Regions from separate parts of the Variovorax sp. SPNA7 genome, predicted to be linked through region 1. Evidence: riboswitches for the same ligand, from Rfam matches in the RefSeq annotation. Region 1 holds a riboswitch; each other region holds the start of a gene.
The links. Region 1 has a riboswitch for glycine ahead of RZE77_RS03450 (D-amino acid dehydrogenase). Riboswitches for the same ligand answer to the same signal wherever they lie in the genome.
Positions count from the first base shown of each region.

Region 1 (9,352 bases):
ACGCAAAGCACGCGGCGTTTCGAAGCAGGAGTGCGTGCGACCGAAGGAACATCGAGGCGCTGTACATCAAAGCGCCTCTCGACGTCCGTACTCGGAGCCAATGCGGGCAACAGTTCGCCTTCGGACAGCGGCGCCGGCGCCGGCGATACTGGCGTGTTTCCTTGACGAAGCGTGATAAGTCGCCATCCGGCTTTGACGGCTCCCACCGCCGCTCGCCTTAGCTTCGGATGCCGCCTGAGGAACCCACGCAGCCCAGCCACCGCCCTGGGGTGACGCGAGGCAATGCCGCGCATCGGGCTGGTGAGCCGCCAGCTGACAGAGGCATAGACCGCATGCAATTGCTGGCGCGCGCTTGCAGCGTCAGCTCTCAGCTGATCCGCTTCCGCTTGCACCGCTGCAATCTGCTGTCGAAGTACGAGAGCCTGGTCGTGCTGGACCTGAAGTTCGCTACGCGCGAGTCTGAGGTCTCTGGATGCCTGCAGTATCTGCGCTTCATGCAGAGTTGCGTTCGCTCGTGCCTCCTCTTGCAGCTTGGTTTCCTGCGCCACAAGTTGCTCGCTGCTCTCCGCCAACAAATGGCGCTCGTACGCAAGTGCCGCGGCGGCGCCCCGTCGTTCGACCTCTGCTGCTGCGCGCACGTGGCGCAACGACTCGCGCAATGCTTCGATTGCGCGACGCAATGTCTCGAGCGACGCGTCATCGCTGATGACCGCATTGCGCTCGGGCGCTTTAGTTGGCGGTACTGCCGACGCTACCAATTGCGAGGTATCGATCTGCGGTGCCGCAACTTTTCGAAGTGGGAGTTCGCGGGCATACGCTGCATCGAGCTGGCGGCAAATCGCCTGAAATGCCGCATCACCGTCGACACCCTCCTCTTCTTCCCACGTCTTGAGGCGATCGAGGATGTCGTACAGCGCGCGCAACACGGCCACAGCGCGTGGATAGCCTCCTGGTTCACTCGACTTGGTAACGGAGACATAGCGGTTGATATTCTCGTGCGAGAACGCCACGACATCATCACCTGCATGCGGGACTCGCACGCGGTCCGGCCTCGATGTGTAGCGGTTGGCCTTCTCGATCCACTGCTCTACGTTCTTGTGCGACAGGTGATGGATGCAGGTACCGTCCTCGTAGGGAACGACATAGGCCGTCGCCTCGTCGTACTTCATACCGCCATGCACCGTCTCAAGGAAGGTTACTGCCTTTCTTGAGAAAAACCGGGGCTGGAATTCAGGCCAATAGTAGGCACGCTCGTCGTGCTGGCCCATGATGTAGTGCCGTTGCGGCAACAAGTAGACAGACGCGCGGGGAGATATGAGTTCGCGCTCGATGAAGCGAACGGCCTCGACGCTCAGACATTCATCATCGTCCATGCAGACGATCCAGTCGTGCTTGCAGGTCGCGACCGCAAACGCCCTGGTTTCCTCAACCACAGGCGACCAGGGCACGACGATCACGCGGTCCGCAAACTGAGCCGCAAGCTCCGCGGTTCCATCTGTTGACGACTTGTCAATTACCAAGAGTTCGTCGACAAACGACAGTGCCCTGAGGCAGGTACCTATCAGATCAACCCGGTTGTAGGCGATGACGACGCCACTGACCCTTTGGCGTGTGGCACCCGTGTTTGTCACAGGCAATTTTGAAGCTTCTTGCAGCCCTTCGATCGACATTCAGTTCCTCACTCTGGCGCTCGTGCTGGCGCCGTATCCATAGATGGGCAACAGATCTTCGCCTGTCTTTTAGTCGAAGGTTTCAGCTTGATTCAATGAAACACCGAGTTCGTCTTTCGCGGACAGCACGGGGCCCATGCCGGCATCCGGCCATTCGATACCGATCGTCGCATCGTTCCACACGATACTGCGCTCATGCGCCGGCGCATAGTAGTCCGTCGTCTTGTACAGAAACTCCGCCGTCTCGCTGAGCACCAGAAACCCATGCGCAAACCCCTCAGGCACCCACAGCTGCCTGTGGTTGTCCTCGCTGAGTTCCACCCCCACCCATTTTCCAAACGTCGGCGACGACTTGCGGATATCCACCGCCACATCGAACACCGCGCCGCGCACCACGCGCACCAGCTTGCCCTGCGGTTGCTGGATCTGGTAGTGCAGGCCGCGCAGCACGCCCTTGGCCGAGCGCGAATGGTTGTCCTGCACGAACTCCACATGCCGCCCGACCGCCTCGTCGAAGGCCTTGCCGTTGAAGCTCTCGTAGAAGAAGCCGCGCGCATCGCCGAAGACCTTCGGTTCGATGATCAGCACCTCGGGAATGGCGGTGGGTGTGGCCTTCACGAGCGCACCTCCTCGGCCAGCAGGTGGTTCAGGTACTTGCCGTAGCCGTTCTTCTGCAGCGGCGCGGCCAATCTGGCCAGCTGCTCGCGGTCGATGAAACCGTGGCGCCACGCGATCTCTTCGGGGCAGGCGATCTTCAGGCCCTGCCGGTGCTCCAGCGTGGCGATGAACTGGCCGGCCTCCAGCAGGCTCTCGTGCGTGCCGGTGTCCAGCCAGGCATAGCCGCGCTGCATGATCTGCACGCTGAGCTGGTCGCGGTCGAGGTAGGCCTGGTTCACGGCCGTGATCTCCAGCTCGCCGCGCGCGCTGGGCTTCACGGCCTTGGCGATCTCCACCACCTGGTTGTCGTAGAAGTACAGGCCCGTGACGGCATAGCTGCTCTTGGGTTTGAGCGGCTTCTCCTCGATGCTGCTGGCCTTGCCCTTGTCGTCGAAGGCCACCACGCCGTAGCGCTCGGGGTCGTGCACGTGGTAGGCGAACACGGTGGCACCGGAGGGCTTCGAATCGGCATCGGCCAGCAGGTGCGCGAAGTCATGGCCATAGAAGATGTTGTCGCCCAGCACCAGCGCGCTCGGAGAATTTCCCACGAACTTGTCACCGATGATGAAGGCCTGCGCGAGGCCATCGGGGCTGGGCTGCACCGCGTACTGCAGGTTGATGCCCCACTGGCTGCCGTCGCCCAGCAGCTGCTGGAAGCGCGGCGTGTCCTGCGGCGTGCTGATGATCAGGATGTCGCGCATGCCGCCGAGCATCAGCGTGCTCAGCGGGTAATAGATCATCGGCTTGTCGTACACCGGCAGCAGCTGCTTGCTGAGCGCGAGCGTGGCGGGGTGCAGCCGGGTGCCGGAGCCGCCGGCCAAGATGATGCCTTTGCGTTGCGTGGTCTTCGTGGTCATGGTGTTGTTCTCCGCTTCTTGCTTGCGTGGGTCGCTTGTGCTGCCGTCTGTCAAAGGGTCTCGCGCAGCATGCGGGCCACGCCCTGCTGCCAGTGCGGCAGCACCAAGCCGAAGGCGGCCTGCAGCTTGCGCGTGTCCAGGCGCGAGTTGGCCGGGCGCGTCGCGGGGGTGGGGAAGGCGCTGGTGGGCACGGGCTCGACGGCTTCCGGTCCGGCCTTGAGTTCCACGCCAGCCGCTTTCGCCTGCTCGATCACGAAGCGCGCATAGCCATGCCAGGTGGTCTCGCCGCCGGCCACCGCGTGGTACAGGCCGGCCTTGGCCGGGTCCTGCAAGGTGGCGCGGATGGCGTGCGCCGTGACGTCGGCCAGCAGCTCAGCGCCGGTGGGGGCGCCGAACTGGTCGTCGATGACGGTCAGGCGGTCGCGCTCCTTGGCGATGCGCAGCATGGTCTTGGCAAAGTTGCCGCCGCGCGCGGCATAGACCCAGCTGGTGCGCAGGATCAGGTGCTTCGCGCAGTGCTTCGCCACCAGTTGCTCGCCTTCGAGCTTGGTGCGGCCGTACACGCTGAGCGGGCCGGTGGCGTCGTCTTCTTTCCACGGCGTGCTGCCGCTGCCGTCGAAGACGTAGTCGGTGGAGTAGTGCACCATGAGCGCGCCGATCTGCTGCGCGGCCTCGGCCACCACGCCGGGCGAGGTGGCGTTGAGGGTGCGGGCGAACTCGGGCTCGCTCTCGGCCTTGTCGACGGCGGTGTGGGCCGCGGCATTGACGATGACGTCGGGGCGCACCTTGCGCACGGTGTCGGCCAGCTGCTCGGGACGGCTGAAGTCGGCGTGGAAGTCGGTGCTGTCGAAGTCGAGCGCGACCAGCTCGCCCAGCGGCGCGAGGCTGCGCTGCAGCTCCCAGCCGACCTGGCCGCCCTTGCCCAGCAGCAGCAGCTTCATGCCGCAGCCTTGGCCGCGGGTGCGGCGTCGTATTGCTTCTCGACCCATTCGCGGTAGGCGCCGCTTTGCACGTTGCGCACCCATTCGGCGTTGGCCAGGTACCACTCGACGGTCTTGCGGATGCCGCTGTCGAAGGTTTCGGCGGGCTTCCAGCCGAGTTCGCGCTCGAGCTTGCGCGCATCGATGGCGTAGCGCCGGTCGTGGCCGGGGCGATCGGTGACGTAGCTGATCTGCGCCTTGTAGGGCTGGCCGTCGGCACGCGGGCGAAGTTCGTCGAGCAGGGCGCAGACGGTGTTGACGATCTCAATGTTGGGCTTCTCGTTCCAGCCGCCGACGTTGTAGGTCTCGCCGAGGCGGCCGGCTTCGAGCACGCGGCGGATGGCGCTGCAGTGGTCCTTCACGTAGAGCCAGTCGCGCACCTGCATGCCGTCGCCGTACACGGGCAGGGGCTTGCCGGCCAGGGCGTTGACGATCATCAGCGGGATGAGCTTCTCGGGGAAGTGGAAGGGCCCGTAGTTGTTGGAGCAGTTGGTGGTGACGACCGGCAGGCCGTAGGTGTGGTGCCAGGCGCGCACGAGGTGGTCGCTGGCGGCCTTGCTGGCCGAGTAGGGGCTGTTGGGCTCGTACTTGTGCTCTTCGGTGAAGGCGGGGTCGGTCTTGGAGAGGGAGCCGTAGACCTCGTCGGTGGACACGTGCAGGAAGCGGAAGGCGGCTTTCTGCTCGGCCGCCAGCGCGCTCCAGTGGCCGCGCACGGACTCGAGCAGGCGGAAGGTGCCCAGCACGTTGGTCTGCACGAAGTCCTCGGGGCCGTGGATGGAGCGGTCGACGTGCGATTCCGCGGCAAAGTTCACGATGGCGCGCGGCTTGTGCTCGGCCAAGAGGCGGTCAACCAGCGCGCTGTCGCCGATGTCGCCCTGCACGAAGAGGTGCCGCGGGTCGCCTTTGAGAGACGCGAGCGTCTCGAGGTTGCCGGCATAGGTCAGCTTGTCGAGGTTCACGACAGGCTCGTCGCTCTGCGCCAGCCAGTCGAGTACGAAGTTGGCGCCGATGAAGCCCGCGCCGCCGGTTACCAGGATCATGAGTCTCCCCGAAGTTTCGAATCAATGACAATTATCCCATTGGTCCGAATTGTCAAAATTCATGGTTGGCGGCTTTGCGGTCCCCGCCTACAATCGTTTCACTGCAGGAGAGTGAGTAGTACTTATTACTACTCCACCGAAGGCGCAAACTCCCATAAACGCTCAGGTCAGCCCACAGATTCCTTGAAGTTCTTTCAAAGAGTGTCGTGGCATGTACTGCATCAACTGACAAGCCGTCTGGAGAGCCATCACCTCGCGTGATGCACCGAAGGAGCAAACCCGTTGCAAGGTGCAACAGGTGAATCTCTCAGGTACCAAGGACAGGGGGAGCGGCAACTTGGACGGCGTTCGTCCGGTTGCTCGCTATTGAATCAGTAGCACACCAAGTCCGCCGTTCGAGTGCCAATCTTCAAAGGTACTTGAAATGCGTGTGATCGTTCTTGGCGCCGGCCTGCTCGGCGTGACTTCTGCTTACTATCTCCAGCAACTCGGCCACGAAGTGACCGTGATCGACCGGCAGGCCACGCCGGCCGCCGAAACAAGCTTTGCCAACGGCGGGCAGATCTCCGTCAGCCATGCCGAGCCCTGGGCCAATCCGAGCGCACCGCTCAAGGTGCTGCAATGGCTGGGCAAGGAAGACGCCCCGCTGCTGTTTCGCATCCGCGCCGACATGCGCCAGTGGCTCTGGGGCCTGCAGTTCCTGCGCGAATGCACGCCGGCGCGCACCCGGCACAACATCGAGCAGATCGTTCGCCTGGGCACCTACAGCCGCGAGGTGCTGCAGCAGCTGCGCGCCGACGCCGGCCTGCAATACGACCAGCGCACGCAGGGCATCCTGCACTTCTATACGACGCAGAAGGAGTTCGACGGCGCCCTCAAGCCCGCCGAGCAGATGCGCGCACTCGGCTGCGAACGCCAGGTGATCTCTGCCGACGAGGCCGTGAAGATCGAGCCCGCCCTCGCCCACATCCGCCCGAAGCTGGCGGGTGCCACCTACACGGCGGAGGACGAGTCCGGCGACGCGAATCTTTTTGCACGCGAGCTGGCGAAGCGCGCGGCCGCGGCCGGCGTGAAGTTCCTCATGAGCCACACGGTGACCGCGCTGCGCGAGGCCGGCGGCAGCATCGACCACGTCGAAGCCACCGACAGCGAAGGCCGCTTCCAGCGCATCCGCAGCGACGCCTTCGTGCTCGCGATGGGTTCGCTGAGCCCGATCGTTGCCGCGCCGCTGGGCATCCGGCTGCCGATCTATCCGGCCAAGGGCTATTCGGTGACGCTGCCGGTGAAGGACGCGTCCAGGGCGCACCAGGTCTCGCTGACCGACGACGAGTTCAAGCTCGTGTTCTCGCGCTACACCTCGGCTTCCGGCGACCGCCTGCGCATTGCCGGCACGGCCGAGCTCAACGGCTACGACCGCGACCTGAACCGCGTGCGCTGCGAGGCGATCGTGCGGCGCGTCGAGGAGCTCTTTCCGGGCGCCGGCGACACCACGCAGGCCCAGTTCTGGACCGGCCTGCGCCCCGCGACGCCAAGCAACGTGCCGCTGATCGGCAAGACGAAACTGCCGAACCTGTTCCTCAACACCGGCCATGGCACGCTCGGCTGGACGCACGCCTGCGGATCGGGCAAGTCGATTGCACGCATCGTGAGCGGACTCGCGCCCGAGGTCGACTTTGCGTTCACCGGCATGCCTGCGCCGGCGGCGCGCGTACTGCAGCCGGCCTGAATGCCAGAGGGCGAGGCTCAGTCCTTGCTGGTGAACACCGTCAGCACGCCGGTGTAGCCGTACAGGTGGTGGCGCGCGATCTCGCCCGCGGCAAAGAAGCCGACCAGCGGCACGTCGCCCAGCGCGTGCCGCACGATCTGCAGTTCGGCGCCCGGCGCGCCGAAGTGCGGCCCGCCGCGTCCCGAGCAGCTCACGTACACGGCGCCCGCGATGCGGCGCGCCGGATGCGGCGCCGCCTCGGCCTCCCCCGCTGCGACGGCGCGCGCGGTGGCCAGCGTCTGCTCCTCGGGCTCGAGCTCTTCGCGGATCTCGGCGCAGATGCGCATCAGGTCGGCGCGCGCGGCCTGCGCATTGCGGCGGCAGAAGGTCAGGCGCATGCCGGCCTCGGCCACATCGGCAATCGCGATGCCGCGGCGCGTGGGGTCCAGGCCGATGATGTGGCGCACCAGCACATCGGCCCCCAGGTCGCCGGTGCGGCGGATGCCGTCGCTGCCCGCATCGGCAAGGCCCACCAGGGTGGCGCGCACGGCGTCGATGGCTTCCTGCGGCCGCTCGAGCGTCACCTGCAGGTCGGCCAGCAGCACGTCGAGCGCAGGTTCGCCGTCGAGCTTGAGCAGCAGGTTGCCATCGGCCTCGGTGATCTCGCGCTCGCGCCCCGCGCCCGAGCGCAGCGGCTGGCAGCCCTGGGTGACGCGCGACACCAGCCGCACGCCCTCGCCGAACACCACGCCCGACAAGCCGCCCGAGAACACGCCGCCCGCGGCCCCATGGCCGCGGATGTTGCCGTTGCCGCCGACCGCGAACTGCAGCGCGCCGCCGCGCCCTGACGACAGCCCGCCGAACAGGTAGCCGGTGTCGGTGCGGCCCGCCATCTCGCCGATGAGTTCGGTCAGGTCGGGCGTGGCGGGGTCCGCGTGCACCAGCGCCGTGTGGGCCTCGAAGCCGCTCATTTCCGAATTGCCCAGCGGCGCCACGCCGGAAAACACGCGGTACTGGTCGCTCGGCAGCGCGCAGAGCATCAGGCTGAGGCCGGGCTCGTCGAAATATTCGGCGTTGTTGGCCGAGACGCCGATGCCGACCGTGCCGGACCAGTCGGTGACCTCGGGCAGTTCGGCGCTCAGGTGGTCGAGGATGTCCTGCGCGTCCGACGCATAGTGGTCGGTGATGTAGAGCAGCCCGAGCGTGGGCGACGCCGCGTAGTCGGGCAGCGCCATCTGCGCGCGCAACTGGGCCAGCACGAGGCCGGCTGCCATGCGCCATTGCGGGTGGGTGGCATGGCCGGAAGGAAACAGCTTCATGATGCGTGCCAACCCGTTCTCTTCAATCAAGGAATGTGTGTGTATGACGTCAGCGGCGGCCGGCCGTTCGCTTGCGCGCGGCGGCCGATGCCTTCTTTGCGGCGGCGGGCGCTGCCGCCTTCCTGGCCGCGGGTTTCGAGGCTGCGGGAGCAGCCGCCGCCGGCTTGCCCATGGCCTTGCCCACCGCATCGGCCAATGGCTGGGCCATGGCCGGCACCTTGAGCTGGGCCGCATCCTGCAGCGCCGAGCTCGCGATCTGCTGGAACTGCTCGGTCAGCGAGCCCCACCATTGCATCGGATCGATCACGCCGGCGCCGCTGCCATTGCCGTCCGAAGCGGCAGTGGCCGAAGCCGGCTTGCTGCGCGCCTTCTTTGCCGGTGCCGGGGCTTCTTCCTCGGGCTCGGCCTCCGGTTCGGCCGGCGCAGCGGCTGCAGGTGCCGCGGCAGCGGCAGGCGCCACGGCGGCCGCCTGCTTGGTGAACGCGCTGGCGATATCTTCCATCCGCACGTTCATGCCGCGCAAGGTCGAAAGTGTCATCTTTTGCACTTCGAGCGCCTGGATGGTGGCCTTGAGCGCATGGCCGTTCTGCTCGAGCCAATACTGCACCGTCTTGAGTTCCTGGATGCGCTTGTCGACCTCTTCCACGCTCAGCGTGGGGGCCACCCAGCTCGCGAGGCTCGGCAATCCGGGCACCGCACTGCCCGCCGCGCCGCCGGCGCCACCGCCGGCAAGGTTCTTCAGAAAATCGAATCCGGGGACGAATTGGCTGAAGTCGAAGGGTTGGCTGGCATTGCTCATGCGGAGGTCTCCGGTTGGGTTTTCTTGTGATGCCAGCTTACTCCAAGGCATCGCCGTTTTGGGCCCGGGCGCCCTCCCCGTTGGCCATCAGAGTTCCGCGCGCACCTTGCTGAACACCTTCCAGAACGCCGCGTCCTGCGAGGTCGCGAAATTGATCCGCATCATCGTGCTCGGCGGCCGCCGCGCATGGAACAGCGAGCCCGGCGCGAGCAGGTAGCCCTGGTCGAGCATGCGCTGGGTCAGCGCGTCGGTGTCGACGCCCGTGTCGACCCAACCGAACAGGCCCGCCGGCTCCGACGCGAAGCTGCAGCCGTGCGCCATCGCA
Region 1 covers NZ_CP138513.1:764,269-773,620, reverse strand. The annotation lists gene RZE77_RS03475 (glycosyltransferase) at 1-1,670, opposite strand, end outside; gene rfbC (dTDP-4-dehydrorhamnose 3,5-epimerase) at 1,740-2,288, opposite strand; gene rfbA (glucose-1-phosphate thymidylyltransferase RfbA) at 2,285-3,184, opposite strand; gene rfbD (dTDP-4-dehydrorhamnose reductase) at 3,235-4,125, opposite strand; gene rfbB (dTDP-glucose 4,6-dehydratase) at 4,122-5,204, opposite strand; glycine riboswitch at 5,311-5,380, shown strand; glycine riboswitch at 5,432-5,538, shown strand; gene RZE77_RS03450 (D-amino acid dehydrogenase) at 5,629-6,930, shown strand; gene RZE77_RS03445 (FIST signal transduction protein) at 6,948-8,228, opposite strand; gene RZE77_RS03440 (PhaM family polyhydroxyalkanoate granule multifunctional regulatory protein) at 8,278-9,027, opposite strand; gene RZE77_RS03435 (aminotransferase-like domain-containing protein) at 9,115-9,352, opposite strand, start outside.

Region 2 (9,352 bases), 2.9 Mb from region 1:
GCGTGGTTTCGACGGTGAGCTCCAGTTCGAAATCAGGGTGCGTGGCCTGCATGTGCTTGAGCCAGCCGGTGAGCCAGCTGTGCACCACCGATTCGATGGCGCCCACGCGCAGCACGGCCTCGCGCACCGTGCCCGAACCCATCTCGGCCTTGATGTGCATCTGCATCTCGAGCAGCTTCTGCGCGAAGGCATGGAAGCGCTGCCCCGCCACCGTGAGGCGGAACTGCTTGTCGCGCCGGTCGAGCAGCAGCACGCCCAGCTCGCGCTCGAGCGCGGCGATGCGGCTGGACAGCGCCGACTGCGTGAGGTGCAGCTTCTCGGCCGCACGGGTGACGCTCTTGAGCGCCACAGCCCAGTGGAAGGCTTCGACGAATCGCAGGTTCATCGTGCAAGTGTCGCCTGAGCCGCGCATTCCGCTGCGCTATGCTCGTTGGCGAAGGAGACAAGACCACCATGCAGATCGTCATCACGGGCGGCGCCGGCTTCCTGGGCGCACGCCTTGCCCGCACCCTGCTGAAGCAGGGCGAGCTTTCGCTGGCCGGTGCGCCGGCACGCACCATTTCCCGCATCACGCTGGTCGACCGGGCCGCGCCGCCGGCCGACCTTGCGGCCGACCCGCGCATTGCTACTGCGCTCGGCGACCTGAACGAACAGCTGGCCTCGCCCGACGCCTCGCCCTGGACCGAGGCCGACGCCATCTTTCACCTGGCCGCCGCAGTCAGCGGCGAATGCGAGGCCGATTTCGACCTGGGCATGCGCAGCAACTTTGCCGCCACGCACGCGCTGCTCGAAAAGGCCCGCGCCGTGGGCACCCGGCCGCTCTTGGTGTTTGCCAGCTCGCTCGCGGTGTTTGGCGATTCGCCCGAGCAGCCGCTGCCGCCGCTGATCGAAGACCACACGCTGCCGACGCCGCAGACCAGCTACGGCATCCAGAAATTCATCGGCGAACAGCTGATGGCCGACTACACGCGCAAGGGCTTCGTGCGCGGGCGCAGCGTGCGCCTGATGACGGTGAGCGTGCGCCCCGGCCGGCCCAACGGCGCGGCCTCGGGCTTTTTCAGCGGCATGATCCGCGAGCCGCTCGCGGGCATCCGCGCCGCCTGCCCAGTGCCCGACGAGACGCCGGTGGCCATTGCGTCGCCCGCGCGCACGGTCGAAGGCATCATTCGCGCCGCCCAGGCAAGCGATGCCGAATGGGGCCCGCGCACCGCGCTCAACCTGCCCTCGCTTTCCACCACCGTGGGCGAAATGGCCGCGGCACTCGAGCGCGTGGCCGGCAAGGCCGCCACCGCCCTGCTCGACCGCACGCCCGATCCGGCCATCCAGCGCATCGTGAAAACCTGGCCCGGGCGCATCGAAACCGTTCGCGCCAGCCGCCTGGGGCTTTCGGCCGATGCCAGCTTCGAAGCGGTTATTCGCGATTACGTCCGTGAAAATCCCGACGCGGTGAAGCTTTCGGTTACGGCATAGTCGACGGCTGCCCGCGGAGTTCCCCTCCTTTTCCCTTCTTCGCGACTTCTTTTCTCTGGAGACTACACAATGAAATTGACCCGACTGGCCGCCGGCCTGGTTCTGGGCCTGGGCATGGCCTGCGCCGCCTTCGCGCAGACCACCATGAAGATCAGCATTTCCACCGCGCAGAACTCGCACCAGGGCGTCGCGATCGACGTCTTTGCCAAGGAAGTCGAGAAGCGCACCGCGGGCCGCTACAAGGTCCAGACCTTCTACAACGGCTCGCTCGGCGGCGAGCGCGAATCGATCGAGGCCGTGCAGCTCGGCACCCAGGAACTGGCGCTGTCCTCGACCGGCCCGGTGCCCAACTTCGTGCCTGAGACCAAGATCCTCGACGTGCCCTTCCTGTTCCGCGACAAGGCCCACGCCCGCGCCGTGCTCGACGGCCCGATCGGCCAGGAGCTCCTGACCAAGTTCGACGCCAAGGGTTTCAAGGCGCTGGCCTGGGCCGAGAACGGCTTCCGCCACATGACCAACAGCAAGCGCGACGTGAAGGGCCCCGAAGACCTCAAGGGCCTGAAGATGCGCACCATGGAAAACCCGGTGCACATCGCGGCCTACAAGACCTTCGGCATCGTCACCACGCCGATGGCCTTCCCCGAAGTGTTCACCGCCCTGCAGCAGGGCACGGTCGACGGCCAGGAAAACCCGCTGTCGGTCATCATCGCGGCCAAGTTCGACCAGGTGCAAAAGCACCTGTCGCTCACGGGCCACGTCTATTCGCCGTGCATCTTCCTGATGAACAAGGCGTCGTTCGACAAGCTCAGCGCGGCCGACAAGCAGGCCTTCCTCGAAGCAGCCAAGGAAGCCACCAAGGCCAACCGTGCGCGCGTGGACGAAGACGACGCCAAGGGCGTGGCCGACCTGCGCGCCAAGGGCATGACCGTGATCGACAACGTCGACAAGGCCAGGTTCGTCGCAGCGCTGTCGCCGGTGAATGCCCAGTTCGAAAAGGATTTCGGCAAGGCCAACCTCGACAAGATCCGCAACTTCAAGTGATCCCCCGATGCTATCTTTTAGGTAGCATCACCCGCCCGTTCAGTTGCATCTGACGGGCTTTTTTGTTTTCAACAATCACGATTGCAGATGAAAGAAAAATTTCTCGGCATCGAGCGCTGGACCACCGGCGTCTCGATGATCGCGGCCTGCGTGATGCTGGTCATCGCCTCGGGCCTGGGCGTGTTCCAGATCGTCACGCGCTTCGTGCTGGAGCAGCCCGCCGAATGGAGCGAGATCCTGATCCGCGTGAGCCTGATCTGGATGGTGTTCCTCGGCATCCCGATGGCCTTCCGCCAAGGCGCGATGGTGAGCGTGGACGTGCTCTACCGCTGGAGCCCGCCGCGCATCAAGCGCGTGCTCGACGCGGTGGTCAGCATTGCGGCGCTGGCACTGATGCTGGTCATTCTCTGGTGGGGCTGGGACTACGCGATGCGTGGCCGCGTGCAGTCGATGGCCGGGCTCGAAAGCCTGTCGATGATGTGGTCGTACCTGGCGCTGCCGGTCGGCTCGGTTTTCTGCCTTTTTGGCATTGTTGGCAATTTTCTCGATCCCAAGCGGCTCGAACTGGAGACCGCGCAATGACGCCCGTGATGGTTGCAACGATGGTGCTGTGTTTTGCACTGTCGGTTTCGGTGGCCGTATCGATCGGCCTGGCCTCGATCCTGGGTATCCAGGTGGCCAACGTCAACATGCTGATCTCCGTGAAGGAGATGTTCAATTCGATCAACAAGTTTCCGCTGGCCGCGATTCCGTTCTTCATCCTGGCCGGCAACCTGATGGAAACCGGCGGCATCTCGCGGCGGCTGGTCGAGTTTGCCAAGAGCATCGTGGGCGGCGTGCAGGGCGGCCTGCCGATGACCTGCGTGCTCACCTGCATGATCTTCGCGGCGGTGTCGGGCTCGTCGGTGGCCACCACCTTCGCCATTGGCGCGATCCTGATTCCGGCGCTCATCAAGCACGGCTATCCCACCGCGTACGCGGCCGCGCTGCAGGCCACGAGCGCCGAGCTCGGCGTGATCATCCCGCCCTCCATTCCCCTGATCCTCTACGGCGTGAGCGCCGAGGTGTCGATCGGCGAGCTGTTCATTGCGGGCTTCGGGCCGGGCATCCTGATCAGCCTGGCGCTGATGCTGTTCGTCTGGGCCTTCTGCAAGTGGAAGGGCTGGGGCAAGAACGACGGCGACGGCCGCATGCCTTTCTTCAAGGCGACGTGGCAGGCCGGCTGGGCGCTGCTGATGCCCGTCATCATCCTGGGCGGCATCTACGGCGGCATCTTCACGCCCACCGAAGCCTCGGCCGTGGCGGTGCTCTATGCGCTGGTGGTGGGCGTGGGAATCTACCGCGAGATCAAGCCCACGGACCTGTACGTCATCCTGCGCAAGTCGGTGCTGTCGTCGGCGGTGATCATGTTCATCATCGCCAACGCGGGCCTGTTCGCGTTCCTGATCACGCGTGCAGGGGTGCCCGACGCCATCGGCCACTGGCTGCAGGAAGTGCTGAAGTCGCCCGCGATGTTCCTGCTGGGCGTGAACGCGGCGCTGTTCGTCATCGGCATGTTCATCGAGACCAGCGCGGCCATCATCGTGCTCGCGCCCATCCTTGCGCCGGTGGCGGTGCACTTCGGCATCGACCCGGTGCACTTCGGGCTGATCATGGTGGTGAACCTGGCGCTCGGCATGATCACCCCGCCTTTCGGCGTGAACCTGTTCGCGGCCTGCACGGTGGCGCGCATCTCGCTCGACCGGATCGTGAAATACCTGGTGCCCTTCGTGCTCGTGATCCTGGCCTGCCTGATGGTGATCACCTACGTGCCGTGGATATCGCTCGCGCTGCGCGACCTGGCGTACGCCAAATAGCGGAAACAAGGCGAAAAAGAAGAAACGGCAGCCTGTTCGCAGGCTGCTTTTTTTTGTGCGGCGGTTTCCCTGTAAGGCAAACGTTTCATGAAGATGTCACCGCTTGCAACGATGCTTCAGCCCTCGATCCCCAAAGCTGTGGCGCCATGTTTCCCACCAAGACCGACAAGGCACGCGACGAACTCCAAGGCCGCGAGCGCACGCTGAGCCAGCGCGAGCGCGCCTTGCTGCTGATGGCCGACGGCCGGCGTTCGCTGACCGATTTCAGCCCGCTTTTCGCCAGCCGCACCGAAGCCGAGCAGGCGATCCAGGCGCTGATGCGCCAAGGCTATCTGCAGGACGCGCAGGCGCTTGCTGCCACGGCGGCGCAAGCCGTGGCGCAGCCGCCCGCCCCGGTACCCGCGGCCGACCCGATCCGGCTCGCCACCTCGGCCGACAACTTCGACGGCAAGCGCTCCCTGGCCACCACGCGCATGTTCCTGTTCGACATCTGCGAGCGCATGTTCGTGCGCCGCGACCCCAAGTTCGCGCTGCAGATGCGCGACGCCCTGCGCGAGGCGCGCGACCGCGGCGCCATGCTGACCATTGCCGCACTGATGCTCACCGAGGTCGAGAAAGCCGCCGGCGCCGAGCGGGCCGAATCGCTGCGCGAGCGCATCGACCGGCTGCTGCCGCCGGCCGAGACCGTGCACTGAGCCGCAGACCGGGCGGCCGCGATCCACTACACTCCTATGGTCAGGAGAGAGCCCCGCCAGCCGGGGCCGCCGAAGGCGCAGGGGTTTCCCGAACGCTCAGGCAAAAGGACTGACACAGCGCTGGCGCATGCCGGCGCTTCCTTGCTGGAGAGAGGCCGCTGCATCCCAAACCATGCACCGGCCCACCGAAGGAGCAAACCCCGATCGTGGGGCGAATCTCTCAGGTAAAGCGGACAGCAGGGGTGGCCCATGGCTCGCGCCATGGAATTCGTCTGCCCCTTTGGAGTGCCCCGTGGCTGCTTCCTCCGACTCCTCTTCCGCCGAACAACTCCTGAAGACCCCGCTGTACGACCTGCACGTGGAGCTCGGCGCCCGCATGGTGCCGTTTGCGGGCTATTCGATGCCGGTGCAATACCCCGCCGGCCTCATGGCCGAGCACAGGCACACGCGCGACGCGGCCGGTCTGTTCGACATCTCGCACATGGGCCAGCTGCGCCTGGTCTGCCCGGACGCCGCGGCCGCCTTTGAAACCCTGATGCCGGTCGACGTGATCGACCTCGCGCCCGGCAAGCAGCGCTACGGCCTGCTGCTGAACGACCAGGGCGGCATCCTCGACGACCTGATGTTCTTCAACGAGGGCCACGGCTCGATCTTCGTGATCGTGAACGGCGCCTGCAAGGTGGCGGACATCGCCCACATCCAGCAGAAGATCGGCGCACGCTGCGATGTGCAGCCCATGCCCGACCACGCGCTGCTCGCGCTGCAGGGGCCGCAGGCGGCCGTGGTGCTGGCGCGGCTGTCGCCCGGCATCGAGCGCTTCGTCTTCATGACCGGCGGCGCGGTGCAGATCGGCGGCATTCCGGCCTTTGCCACGCGCAGCGGCTACACCGGCGAAGACGGCTTCGAGATCTCGGTGGCCGGCCAGAATGCCGACGCCCTCGCCCGCCTCCTGCTGGCCCAGCCCGAGGTCAAGCCCATCGGCCTGGGCGCGCGCAATTCGCTGCGGCTGGAAGCCGGGCTGTGCCTCTACGGCAACGACATCGACACCACCACCACGCCAATCGAAGCCTCGCTCAACTGGGCGATCCAGAAGGTGCGCCGCACGGGCGGCGCGCGCGAAGGCGGCTTTCCGGGCGCGGCCAGGGTGCTGGCCCAGCTCGCCGCCGCCACGGCCGGCGCCGCGGGCCACACCGACCACGACACGCTGAAGCGCAAGCGCGTCGGCCTTGTGGCGCTGGAACGCATTCCGGTGCGCGACGGCACCATGCTGCAATCCTTCGAAGGCAAGGACATCGGCTTTGTCACGAGCGGCCTGCTCGGCCCGACGGCCGACCGCCCGATCGCCATGGGCTACGTGGCCACCGCGTTTTCCGAGCCCGGCACGCGCGTGCAGGCCATCGTGCGCGGCAAGCCGGTGCCGATGGAAGTCTCGACGCTGCCTTTCGTGCCCACCCGCTACTACCGCGGCTAGGCGCTGCGCCCCCGATCATCATTTTTTTCCACGAGGAGTTTTCCACCATGAGCATCAAGTACACCAAGGACCACGAATGGGTCTCGGCCGAAGGCAGCGCAGCCACCGTCGGCATCACCGTGCATGCGCAGGACGCGCTCGGCGACGTGGTCTTTGTCGACCTGCCCGAAGTCGGCAAGAGCTTTGCCCAGGGCGAGGTGGCCGGTGTCGTCGAATCGGTCAAGGCCGCGGCCGATGTGTTCATGCCCGTGTCGGGCGAGATCACCGAAGTGAACGAAGCCCTGCGCGCCGATCCCTCGCTCGCCAACACCGACCCGTTGGCCGCCGGCTGGTTCTTCAAGGTCAAGCTCAGCGAACCCGCGCAGCTCGACGCGCTGCTCGACGCCGCCAGCTACGACAAGTTCGCTGCCGAGTCCTGATCCGCCGAATTCGCAAGCCGCCTTTTTCCTCATTCCCGAGCCTTCACCCGCCATGCCGATTCCCGCCCTTCCCTCTTTGCAACAACTGGAGAACGCCGAAGAGTTTCTCGCCCGCCACATCGGCATCGATGCGGCGGACGAGGCGCGCATGCTGCCGGTGATCGGCTCGGAAACGCGTGCCGAACTCATCGACGGCATCGTGCCCGCGGCCATCCGCCGCGCCAAGCCGATGCGGCTGCCGGCGCCCGCGACGGAGGCCGATGCGCTGGCCGAACTGAAGGCGATCGCGGCAAAGAACAAGGTCTTCAGGAGCTTCATCGGCCAGGGCTACTACGGCACGCACACGCCGGGCGTCATCCTGCGCAACGTGCTCGAGAACCCCGCCTGGTACACGGCCTACACGCCCTACCAGGCCGAGATTTCGCAGGGCCGCATGGAAGCCCTGCTCAACTTCCAGACCATGGTGTGCGACCTCACGGGCATGGCCATCGCCAATGCCTCGATGCTCGACGAAGCCACGGCGGCGGCCGAGGCGATGACGCTCGCCAAGCGCAGCGTGAAAAGCAAGAGCAACGTGTTCCTGGTGTCGGGCGACTGCCATCCGCAGACCATCGAGGTCATCAGGACGCGCGCCGCGCCGCTGGGCATCGAGGTGAAGGTGAGCACTGTCTCCGAGACGCTGCCGCACCTGATGGTGAGCGGCGAGTTCTTCGGCGTGCTTGCGCAGTACCCCGCCACCACCGGCCATGTGCACGACCTGCGTCCGCTCGCGGGCCATGCGCACCAGTGCGACGCCGCCTTCTGCGTGGCCGCCGACCTGCTGGCGCTCACCTTGCTCGCGCCGCCCGGCGAATGGGACGCCGACATCGTCTGCGGCACCACGCAGCGCTTCGGCATGCCGATGTGCAACGGCGGCCCGCACGCGGCCTACCTGGCCTGCCGCGACGAATTCAAGCGCTCGCTGCCGGGCCGCCTGGTCGGCGTGAGCGTCGACACCCACGGCCAGCCCGCCTACCGCCTTGCACTGCAGACGCGCGAGCAGCACATCCGCCGCGAGAAGGCGACCTCCAACATCTGCACCGCGCAGGTGCTGCCGGCCGTGGTGGCCAGCATGTACGCCGTGTACCACGGCCCCGACGGCCTCACGCGCATCGCGCAGCGCGTGGCCGCGCTCACGGCCATCCTCGCGCAAGGCCTCGCGCAGATGGGCCGCGAGCCGGTCAACGGCACCGCCTTCGATTCGCTGACCATCCGCACCGGCGACGACACGCCCAAGATCATCGAGCGCGCCCAGGCCGCCGGCGTCAACCTGCGCCAGCGGCTGCAGCAGCACCTGGGCATTTCGCTCGACGAGACCACCACGCGCGCCGACATCGAGACGCTCTGGGCCCTGTTCGTGCCCACCGGCACGCCGATGCCGCGCTTCGACGACCTGGCCAACGCAGTGCCGCGCCTGCCCGAGGACCTGCGCCGCACCAGCGCCTTTCTCACGCACCCGGTGTTCAACACCCACAAGAGCGAAACCGCGATGCTGCGCTACATCCGCAGCCTGTCGGACAAGGACCTGGCGCTCGACCGCAGCATGATCCCGCTCGGCAGCTGCACCATGAAGCTCAACGCGACCAGCGAGATGATCCCGATCACCTGGCCCGAGTTCGCGAACATCCATCCCTTTGCGCCGGCCGAGCAGCTGGTGGGCTACGCCCAGCTCGACGCGCAGTTGCGCGCCTGGCTCTGCGAAGCCACCGGCTACGCCGGCATCAGCCTGCAGCCCAACGCGGGCTCGCAGGGCGAATACGCGGGCCTGCTGGCCATCCGCTCCTTCCATGAGGCCAACGGCCAGGGGCACCGCAACATCTGCCTCATTCCTTCGTCGGCGCACGGCACCAACCCCGCGAGCGCACAGATGGTGGGCCTGCAGGTGGTGGTGACGGCCTGCGACGCGCAGGGCAACGTCGACATGGACGACCTGAAGCGCGCCTGCGAGAAGCACAGCGACAAGCTCGCGGCCGTGATGATCACCTACCCGAGCACGCACGGCGTGTTCGAAACCCGGGTGAAGGAGCTCTGCGAACTGGTGCACGAGCACGGCGGCCGCGTGTACGTCGATGGCGCCAACATGAATGCGCTGGTCGGCGTGGCCGCACCGGGCGAGTTCGGCGGCGACGTGAGCCACCTGAACCTGCACAAGACCTTCTGCATTCCGCACGGCGGCGGCGGCCCGGGCGTGGGCCCCGTGTGCGTGGTGGAAGACCTCGTGCCCTACCTGCCTGGCCATGCGACGGCCGGCGTGGCATCCAACGGCGTGGGCGCCGTCTCGGCGGCGCCGCTCGGCAATGCGGCCGTGCTGCCGATCAGCTGGATGTATTGCCGCATGATGGGCGCCAAGGGCCTGCAGGC
Region 2 covers NZ_CP138513.1:3,688,562-3,697,913, forward strand. The annotation lists gene RZE77_RS17300 (LysR family transcriptional regulator) at 1-385, opposite strand, end outside; gene denD (D-erythronate dehydrogenase) at 454-1,470, shown strand; gene RZE77_RS17310 (TRAP transporter substrate-binding protein) at 1,540-2,511, shown strand; gene RZE77_RS17315 (TRAP transporter small permease) at 2,599-3,093, shown strand; gene RZE77_RS17320 (TRAP transporter large permease) at 3,090-4,367, shown strand; gene RZE77_RS17325 (hypothetical protein) at 4,514-5,062, shown strand; glycine riboswitch at 5,094-5,184, shown strand; glycine riboswitch at 5,197-5,309, shown strand; gene gcvT (glycine cleavage system aminomethyltransferase GcvT) at 5,355-6,533, shown strand; gene gcvH (glycine cleavage system protein GcvH) at 6,581-6,952, shown strand; gene gcvP (aminomethyl-transferring glycine dehydrogenase) at 7,005-9,352, shown strand, end outside.
Region 2: it holds a riboswitch for glycine, as region 1 does, so the genes downstream of both, gcvT (glycine cleavage system aminomethyltransferase GcvT) here and RZE77_RS03450 (D-amino acid dehydrogenase) in region 1, are expected to answer to the same signal.

Region 3 (9,352 bases), 670 kb from region 1:
CGACACGCCCTGCGCGGGCACCGGCGCCACGTTGACGATGTGGCCCCAGCCCTGTTCCTGCATCGTCGGCAGCACCGCCGCAATGCCCAGCAGCACGCCGCGCAGGTTGACGTCGAGCATCAGCTCCCATTCGTCGACCTTGCGCGTCCACAGCGGCGACAGCGGCATCACGCCCGCGGCGTTCACCAGCACGTCGATGCGGTCGTGCGTTTCGAGTGCGAATTCGGCAAATGCTTCCACGTCGGGCCGGTAGGTGACGTCCAGCCGCTGAAAGTGCGCGGTGCCGCCGTCGGCCGCGATTTGTTCGGCCAGCGCCTCGAGCCGGTCGGTGCGGCGCGCGCCGAGCACCACCTTGGCGCCGCGCCGCGCCAGGAGCCGCGCGGCCGCCGCGCCGATGCCACCACTTGCGCCCGTGATGAGGACGACTTTTTCCTGGATTGCGCTCATGAGACTCTCCTCGTGCGATGGGTGTGGACCATGGCGCAACGCTGCGCCGGGCATGGAGGCAAGTCTCTCGCGGATGGGGCTCCGGGCGTTATCCGGATCGAACAAGCTTCTTGCCTGATCCTGCAAGACCTGCGGCCCGTCCCGCCATGGCGCCGAGCGTGCGCAGGCCTTTCTCGATGCGCGCATCCCAGCCGTGGCCGCCGCTCAGGCGCAGGCAGTGGGCGTACTTGCCGCTGGCCGAAAACACCACGCCGGGCGCAAAGCAGATGCCCTTTTCGAGCGCCTGCGCAAACAGGAGCCGCGTGTCCGCGGGCTCGGGCAGCTCGACCCACAGCACGAAGTTGCCGGCCGGCCTCGACACCTTGGTGCCCGGCGGGAACGCCTGCTCGATCACCCGCGTCATGCGGGCCAGTGTCTCGGCGAACTCGCGCCGGACGCGGCGCAGGTGGCGGTCGTAGTCGCCGTTCGACAGGAAGGTGGCGAGCGCCACCTGCGTCAGCACCGGCGTCGCCAGGCTGGTGGCGAACTTGGTTTCGAGCACCCGGGCCATGTGGCGGCGCGTCGCGATCCAGCCGATGCGGTAGCCGGGCGCGAGCGTCTTGGAGAAGGAGCCGCAATAGATGACGTTGTCGTGCGTGTCGAGCGCGCTGAAGGGCGGGGGCCGCTCCTCGCCGAAATGGACGTCGCCGTACACGTCGTCCTCGATCAGCGGCACGCCGTGTTCGGCCAGGAGGCGCAGCACGGCGCGCTTGTTCTCTTCGGGCATGGTGCAGCCGAGCGGATTGCTGAAGCTCGACGCCAGCACGCAGGCGCGCACCCTGCCCGAGGCCACGACTTCGCGCAGCGCATCGACGGCAACGCCGGTGTCGGCATCGGTCGGCAGCTCGACCACCTTCAGCCGCTTTGCGCGCAGCACCTGCAGCAGCCCGAAGTAGGTCGGCGACTCGATGGCGACCGTGTCGCCCGGCTCCGTGACCGCATCGAGCGCGAGCGCCAGCGCCTCGGTGCAGCCGCAGGTGATGGCGATGTCGTCCGGCGCCAGTACCTGCCCGAAGCGCAGCGCGCGGCGCGCGATCTCCAGCCGCAGCGACATCTCGCCGTGCGGCGGCGAGTAGGTGTTGCATTGGCTGCCCTTCACGCGGGCCGTGCGGGCCAGCACGAGGTCGAGCCTGGAGGAGGACAGCAGGCGCTGGTTGGGAATGGCGCAGCCGAGCGGCACGAAGGCTTCGTCCGACGCGTGCTTCAGCAGGTCGAGCATCAGGCCCGACAGTTCCACCTTGGCGGGCCGGATCGAATGGCGCGCGGTTGTCGGCACGGGCAGGGCGGGCGGGGCCTTGGCAACGTAGTAGCCCGACTGCGGCCGCACTTCGAGAATGCCGCGGTCTTCGAGCAGGCGGTAGGCCTGCACCGCGGTGCTCAGGCTGGTGCGCTGCAGCGTGCTGATCTCGCGCAGCGACGGCGCCCGCGCGCCCGGCTTCAGGGTGCCGCGGCCGGCCAGCGCGGCCACGAAATCGGCGACTTCTTCATAGCGGAACCGGGGAGATTGCGACACGGATCACTCCTGCTGGCGTGGATGGCACTGCATGCAACTGTACTGCACCTAATTTCAGGAAAGTGTGGCTGTTATCGTCGGCCACGAAACTGCAACATTGGTGTTATCTACAGCAACGGATCAAGCGGCAGTTCATGGCACGGTTTCCCGACAACGAAATCATTTCCCTCGTCAGCAAGGCGCCGCGCTTCGATCTTGCCGAAAGCGTGGGGCCGAGCGTGCGGCTGTCGGAGCTGGTCGACATGGCCTTCGGCGACGATGCCGACTTTTCGCTGGACTACGGCACCGCGGCCGGCAGCCCCGCCCTGCGCCAGGAAATCGCGAACGAACATGGCGTCGATGCCGACGACGTGGTGGTTACGGTCGGCGGTGCCCACGCACTGTTCCTCATCGCCTTCACGCTGTGCCAGGCGGGTGACGAAGCCGTCGTGGCCGAGCCGGTGTTCCCGTTGGCGCGCAACGCGCTGGCCGCCGTCGGCGCCACCACGCGCGCGCTGCCGCTGAGCTTCGACACCGGCTACCGCATCGACCTGGATGCGCTGCGCAAGCTGCTCTCCCCGAAGACCAAGCTGCTGAGCCTGGCCTCGCCGCAGAACCCGTCGGGCGTCGCGATTCCGGCGCAGACCCTGCGCGAGATCGTGGCGATGCTGGCCGAACATGCGCCGAACGCCTGGCTCGTGATCGACGAGACCTACCGCGAGGCAGCCTATGGCGACGATGCCGCGGCGCCGGGAGCCGCCGGGCTGGGCGACAGGGTGATCTCGGTGTCCTCGCTGTCCAAGTGCCACGGCTCGGCGGGCCTGCGCATCGGCTGGGCCATCACGCGCGACGCGGCGCTGCGCCAGGCGCTGGTCACGGCGAAGTTCAGCACGGTGATCTCCTGCTCGCCGGTCGACGAGGCGCTAGCGCTGGCCGTGTTCAGGCAGCGCGACCGGATCATCGGCGAGCGGCGCAAGCTCCTCGCGCAAAACCTGCAACTCACAGAGAACTGGGTGTCGCGCCATGCCAGCCACATCGAGTGGGTGCGCCCGGATGCCGGGGCGCTGTGCTGCATGCGGCTCAGGCGCGAGCTCTTCGATGCCGCGGCCGTCGAGCGCTTCTATGCCGCGCTGGCCAGGTACAGCACCCGCGTCGCGCCCGGCCCGTGGTTCGGCGACGACCCGCTGGTGTTCAGGCTGGGATTCGGCTTGCCGACGCTCACGCAACTGGCGATTGCGCTGGAGTGCGTGTCGGTGGCGCTGATGGAGGCTGCGAAGGCCGGTGCCTAGGGGCGGTCAATACGGCGGCGCCTTGCGCGCCCGCTGCGCGCGCGCCGCCTCGGTCCACCATGCCAGGTCGTCCGCGAACCTTCCGAAGGAGCGATCGAGCGATTCGCCCGCGCTGCCGGTGGGCTTGCCGCTGGCATCGAGCGTCTGCGAGATGGGGCCGACCGCCAATGTGCTCGACACGACGACCATGCCCATCTCCGATAGGACCGAATGCCACACGGTGCCCGAGCGCACGCCGGAGAACCGGCCGGCCGAATAGCTCGCAATGGCGGCGGGGCGCCAGAACCATTCCTCGAGGAAGTGGTCGGTCAGGTTCTTCAGGCCGGGCTGCGGGCCCCAGTTGTATTCGCCGGCCACGAAGACGAAGGCATCCGCGCCGCGTATCTTCTGCGCCAGCGCTTCCATCGCCGCGGGCGCGGTGCCTTCGGGGTATTCCTTGTACATGCGGTCGAGCATCGGCAGGCCGACGGCCTTGGCGTCGATCAACTCGGCCTCGGCACCTCGCGCGTTGAGGCCCGCCACCAGGTAGTCCGCCAGGCGAATGCCCATGCGGTCCGAGCGGTACGAGCCATAGAACACCAGGATCCTGTCAGCCATCTTTTGCTCCGTTCGAGGCCAAGATGGCCGTGGGGCGAAGGCTACAACATCGGCCCGCCCGCACCGCAATTGGTTGCAGCATCCTGTGGGCGGGCTGGCTACCATGCCGGTCCATGAACCCGTTGCCCATTCTTCGCACTGCCGCCTTGCCGATGTTCGTCCTGCTGCTTGCGGGGCATGCGGGCGCCGCGCCGTCGGCACAACTCTTCGATGCGGTGAAGAAACCGGAATCGCTGGATGCGGACTGGCGCGCGCGCTTGTGTGCGCTGCTGCCGCAGCCCTGCGATCCGCAGGCGCTGGGCCTGTACCGGCCGCGCGGCGCCGCAGCGGGCGACTATGCGGTGTTCTCGAGCGAGCCGCTGGCCATGGCGCGCATCAAGCGCGTCGCCGCCGGCACGTGGCAGCTGAACCGCCTGCATGACTTCAGCGGCTATGCGGCCGCACTGATGAAGAAGGCGGCCACTCCCGGCATGGCGGATTCGCGCATCTCCCTCGCGCCGGCGCTCTATCCGCTGGCCGAAGGGCGGTGGGCCGCGGCCGTGCTCCAGACGGTGTCGGAGATGTACTCGGGCGGCGGCGCTTCGTTCAGCAAGGCCGACTTCGTGCCGGTCGAGGACGCGAGCCGGGCCGTGTACGAAGGCATTCCTTTTTCGTGCTCGAAGATGGTCCGCGCCTGCTTCAGCGAAAGGGAATACAAGCAGTCGAAGCACTGCCACGACGAGAGCAGCGGCAGCCTTCGCATCAGCTACGGCGAAGCTGCGAGCCCGGGCGAAGCCTACAGCTGGCAGTACACATGGCTGCAGAGCGAATGGCCGCAGAACACGCCCGCCAGCGACACCACCACCACACGCCTTCACTTCACCGCCAGGACCACCGAAAGGGCGAGCTTCTGCGGCGGGCCGCAGTAGCGCAAGCGTTCGAGTGGCACGCATTCTGCTTGGAAGAATGCATCCAGGAGAAATGCCGGCTCGATGCTTCGAGTTAGTGCATTACCGAAGGCGACAGCCCATAACGCTCAGGTCCCAAGACTGGATATCTCGATCAACGCTGGAGAGCGCTGCCCGGAGCCCTGAATAGAAAAGGCCTCCGAGGGCAGCCGCCGAAGGGGCAAGCCATGCGCGATGAGCGTGCATGGTGAATCTCTCAGGCCAAAGGACAGCAGGGGCATCTCGCGCAATGCGCGGGGTGGCCTTTGCGCGCTTCCGGAGCCTTCTTCTTCATGACTCTTGTTCGAGCGCCTCGCGCGATTTTTCCTCTTCTTCTTCCACCGGGGCGGCCGCGCTGGCACGCCTGATCCGAAGTCCCGTTCCTCACGATTTTTTCAACCGGAGAACCGAAGATGCTGTCGAAAAGAAACCTGAAAGCCGTTGTCGCGGGTGCCATGCTGGCCGCTGCATTCGCAACCACCAGCGCGTTCGCGCAGGATGCGGCCAAGGTGCTGCGCCTGGTGCCGCAATCCGACCTCAAGATCCTCGACCCGATCTGGACCACCGCCTTCGTCACGCGCAACCACGGCTATGCCGTGTACGACACGCTCTTCGGCGTGGACGAGCAGGGCAAGGTCAAGCCGCAGATGGTCGACAAGTACACCACCAGCGCCGATGGCAGGACGTGGACCTTCACGCTGCGCAAGAGCCTCGAATTCCATGACGGCAAGCCGGTCACTTCGGAAGACGTGCTGGCGTCGCTCAAGCGCTGGGGCCAGCGCGACGGGCTGGGCCAGAAGATGTATGCCGCGCTCGACAAGGCCGAGGCGGTCGACGCCAGCAGCTTCAGGCTGGTGTTCAAGGACGGCTTCGGCATGGTGCTCGATGCACTGAGCAAGCCTTCGTCGAACCCGCCGTTCATCATGCCGGCGCGCGTGGCCGCCACGCCGTCCGACAAGCAGATCGACGACGCCACCGGTTCGGGCCCCTACATCTTCAAGAAGGAGGAGTACCGCCCCGGCGAGAAGGTGGTCTACCTGAAGAACACCAGGTACGTGCCGCGCACCGAGGCGCCTTCAGGCACCGCGGGCGGCAAGAACGTGTACGTCGACCGCATGGAATGGATCATCCTGAAGGACGCGCAGACACAGGCCAATGCGCTCGCGAACGGCGAGGTCGACATGATCGAATGGCTGCCGCCGGAGCAGTACACGGCGCTCAAGAACAACGCTGCCATCACGGTCGACAACCCGATCCCGAAGGGCTCGTTCGCGCTGCACCTGAACCACGTCATTCCGCCCTTCGACAATCCGAAGATCGCGCAGGCCGCCATCATGGCCATCAACCAGGAGGCGCTGATGCGCGCCCAGATGGTGCACAAGGAGCTCTACAACAGCTGCGCCTCGGTCTACCCGTGCGGCACGGCGTTCTCCAGCGACAAGACCAGCTACTTCACCGGCAAGCCGCAGTTCGAGAAAGCCAAGGCGCTGCTCAAGGAAGCGGGCTATGACGGCAAGCCGGTCGTGCTCATGTATCCGGCCGACTTTGCGCTGCTCAACAAGTTTCCGCCGGTGATGGCGCAGCTGCTGAAGCAGGCCGGCTTCAACGTCGACATGCAGTCGATGGACTGGCCCACGCTGGTCACGCGCCGCGCGCGGAAGGATCCCGTCGACAAGGGCGGCTGGAACCTCTTCATCACCGGCTGGGGCATTGCCGACAACATGAACCCGATGTTCTATGCGCCGCTCACGGGCAACGGCGAGAAGGGCTGGTTCGGCTGGGCCACCGATGACAAGCTCGAGCAGCTGAAGTCCGACTTCCTGGCGACGGCCGACGAGCCGAAGCGCAAGGACCTGGCCACGGCCATCCAGCAACGCGTGTACGACACCGGCATCTACGCACCCATCGGCGAATACAAGCCGCTCACGGCCTACCGCAAGGGCGTGGTGAGCGGCGTGGTGCGCTCGCCGGTCAATGTGTTCTGGAACATCAAGAAGAGCTGAGCGCGCTCGTTCGCCAAACCCATGCTGATCTTTCTTGCGCGCCGCATCCTGTCGACCGTGCCGGTGCTCGTCATCGTCGCGCTGATCGTGTTCCTGATGCTCCGGCTGGCGCCCGGCGATCCGGCCGCCGCCATCGTGGGCGACAGCGGCACCAGCGAGAACATCGCCAAGGTGCGGGGCCAGCTTGGGCTGAACGATTCGCTGCCCACGCAGTTCGTGCGCTGGAGCGGGCAATTGCTGCAGGGCAACCTGGGCGAGTCCTACTTCATGAAGAAGACGGTGGTGGAGCTCATCGGGCAGCGCATCGAACCGACGGTGTCGCTTGCGGCGGTGACGCTGGTGGTCACCATCCTGATCGCGGTGCCGCTGGGCGTGGTGGCTGCCTGGCGCCATGGCGGCTGGCTCGACCGCATGCTCATGGGTTTCTCGGTCATGGGTTTTTCGGTGCCGGCCTTCGTGATCGGCTACGTGCTCATCTGGATCTTCGCGCTGCACCTGCAACTGCTGCCGGTGCAGGGCTACTCGCGGATCGGCCAGGGGCCATGGCTCTGGATCAAGCACCTGATCCTGCCGTCGATCACGCTGTCGATCATCTACGTGGCGCTGATTGCCCGCGTCACGCGCGCGGCCGTGGCCGAGGCCATGACCGAAGACTACATCCGCACCGCGCGCGCCAAGGGCATGTCGGAGACGCGGGTGCTGATACGGCATGCGCTGGCCAATGCGGCGATCCCGATCGTCACGGTGATCGGCATCGGCATTGCGCTGCTGATCGGCGGCGTGGTCGTCACCGAAACCGTGTTCGCGATTCCGGGCCTCGGGCAGCTCACGGTCGATGCGGTGCTGTCGCGCGACTTTCCGCTGATACAGGGCATCACGCTGTTCTTTTCCGTCGTCTACGTGCTCATCAACCTGCTGATCGACCTGAGCTACCTGGTGTTCGATCCCCGCATCCGCTATTGAGGCGCAAGAAGAAAACACGATGACCGATTCGCTCGCCCCTCCGATGATTCCTGTCGAAGCCGTCGCCGAGGCGCTGCCGCCGCCCCGGCGGCGCTCGCTGCTCAAGCGCATCCTGGCCGACTGGTCGGTGCGCGTGGGCGGCGGCGTGCTTGTGCTGCTGGTGCTCGTGTCGCTGGCGGCGCCATGGCTCGGCACCATCGACCCCACGGCCATCGACCCCGGCAGCGGCAACCTCATGCCGGGCACGCGCGGCGAGTTCAACAGCCTCGCGGGCGACACCTTCGAGCACCTGTTCGTCATGGGCACCGACAGCCTGGGGCGCGACATCTGGAGCCGCACGCTCTACGGCGCGCGCGTTTCGCTGACCGTGGGCGTGGCGGTGGCTGCGCTGGCGGTGGTGTTCGGCATGCTCGTCGGCCTGCTGGGCGGCTACTTCCGCCGGCTCGACAGCGCCATCATGCGGCTGATGGACGGCGTGATGGCCATCCCCGGCATCCTGTTCGCGATCAGCCTGGTGGCGCTGTTCGGCGGCAAGCTGCTCACCGTGGTGGTGGCCATTGCGGTGCCCGAGATCCCGCGCGTGGCGCGCCTCGTGCGCTCGGTGGTGCTCACGGTGCGCGAGGAGCCTTATGTGGAAGCCGCCATTGCGCTCGACACGCCGACATGGAAGATCCTCGTGCGCCACATCCTGCCGAATGCGATTGCGCCGCTGATCATCCAGGCGACCTATGTGTGCGCCTCGGCCATCCTGGTGGAGGCCATCCTGTCGTTTCTCGGCGTAGGGCTGCCGGCCGACATGGCGACCTGGGGCAACATCATGGCCGAGGGCAGGGCGCAGTTCAACCAGTTCCCGCACAACGTGCTGTTCCCCGGCATCTTCCTGGCGCTGACGGTGCTCGCGGTGAATATCCTCGGCGACGGGCTGCGCGACACGCTCGACCCCAAGTTCAACAAGCGCGGAGGCTGAACATGGCGCAGGCACCTGTTCTTTCCGTTCGCGACCTCGCCATTGCACTGCCGCGCGGCGGCGACCGGCCGCATGCGGTCGACAAGGTTTCCTTCGACGTGCCGCCCGGCAAGATCGTCTGCCTGCTCGGCGAGTCGGGTTCGGGCAAGTCGGTCATCGCCAATGCGGTGATGGGGCTGCTGCCTTCGGGCCTCGTGCCGGTGCGCGGCGCCATCGAACTGCAGGGCGAGAACCTGCTGGCCGCAACGTCTTCCCGCCTGCGCCAGCTGCGCGGGCCGTCGATGGCCATGGTGTTCCAGGAACCGATGACCGCGCTCAACCCGGTGATGACCTGCGGCGCGCAGGTCGACGAGATGCTCGCGCAGCATGTGCAGATGGGCGCGGCCGAGCGGCGCGCAAAGATCATCGCCATCATGGAGCGCGTGCGGCTGCCCGAGCCCGAGCGCATCTACGCTTCCTATCCGCACCAGCTGTCGGGCGGGCAGCGCCAGCGCATCGTGATCGCGATGGCGCTCATCCTGAAGCCCGTGCTGCTGATCTGCGACGAGCCGACCACCGCGCTCGACGTGACCACGCAGGCCGAGATACTGCGGCTCATCCTCGAGCTGCAGACCGAGAACGGCACCGCC
Region 3 covers NZ_CP138513.1:1,436,594-1,445,945, forward strand. The annotation lists gene RZE77_RS06555 (SDR family oxidoreductase) at 1-447, opposite strand, end outside; gene RZE77_RS06560 (aminotransferase-like domain-containing protein) at 536-1,999, opposite strand; gene RZE77_RS06565 (pyridoxal phosphate-dependent aminotransferase) at 2,134-3,267, shown strand; gene RZE77_RS06570 (NADPH-dependent FMN reductase) at 3,274-3,864, opposite strand; gene RZE77_RS06575 (hypothetical protein) at 3,978-4,772, shown strand; glycine riboswitch at 4,902-5,033, shown strand; gene RZE77_RS06580 (ABC transporter substrate-binding protein) at 5,204-6,793, shown strand; gene RZE77_RS06585 (ABC transporter permease) at 6,815-7,756, shown strand; gene RZE77_RS06590 (ABC transporter permease) at 7,776-8,723, shown strand; gene RZE77_RS06595 (ABC transporter ATP-binding protein) at 8,726-9,352, shown strand, end outside.
Region 3: it holds a riboswitch for glycine, as region 1 does, so the genes downstream of both, RZE77_RS06580 (ABC transporter substrate-binding protein) here and RZE77_RS03450 (D-amino acid dehydrogenase) in region 1, are expected to answer to the same signal.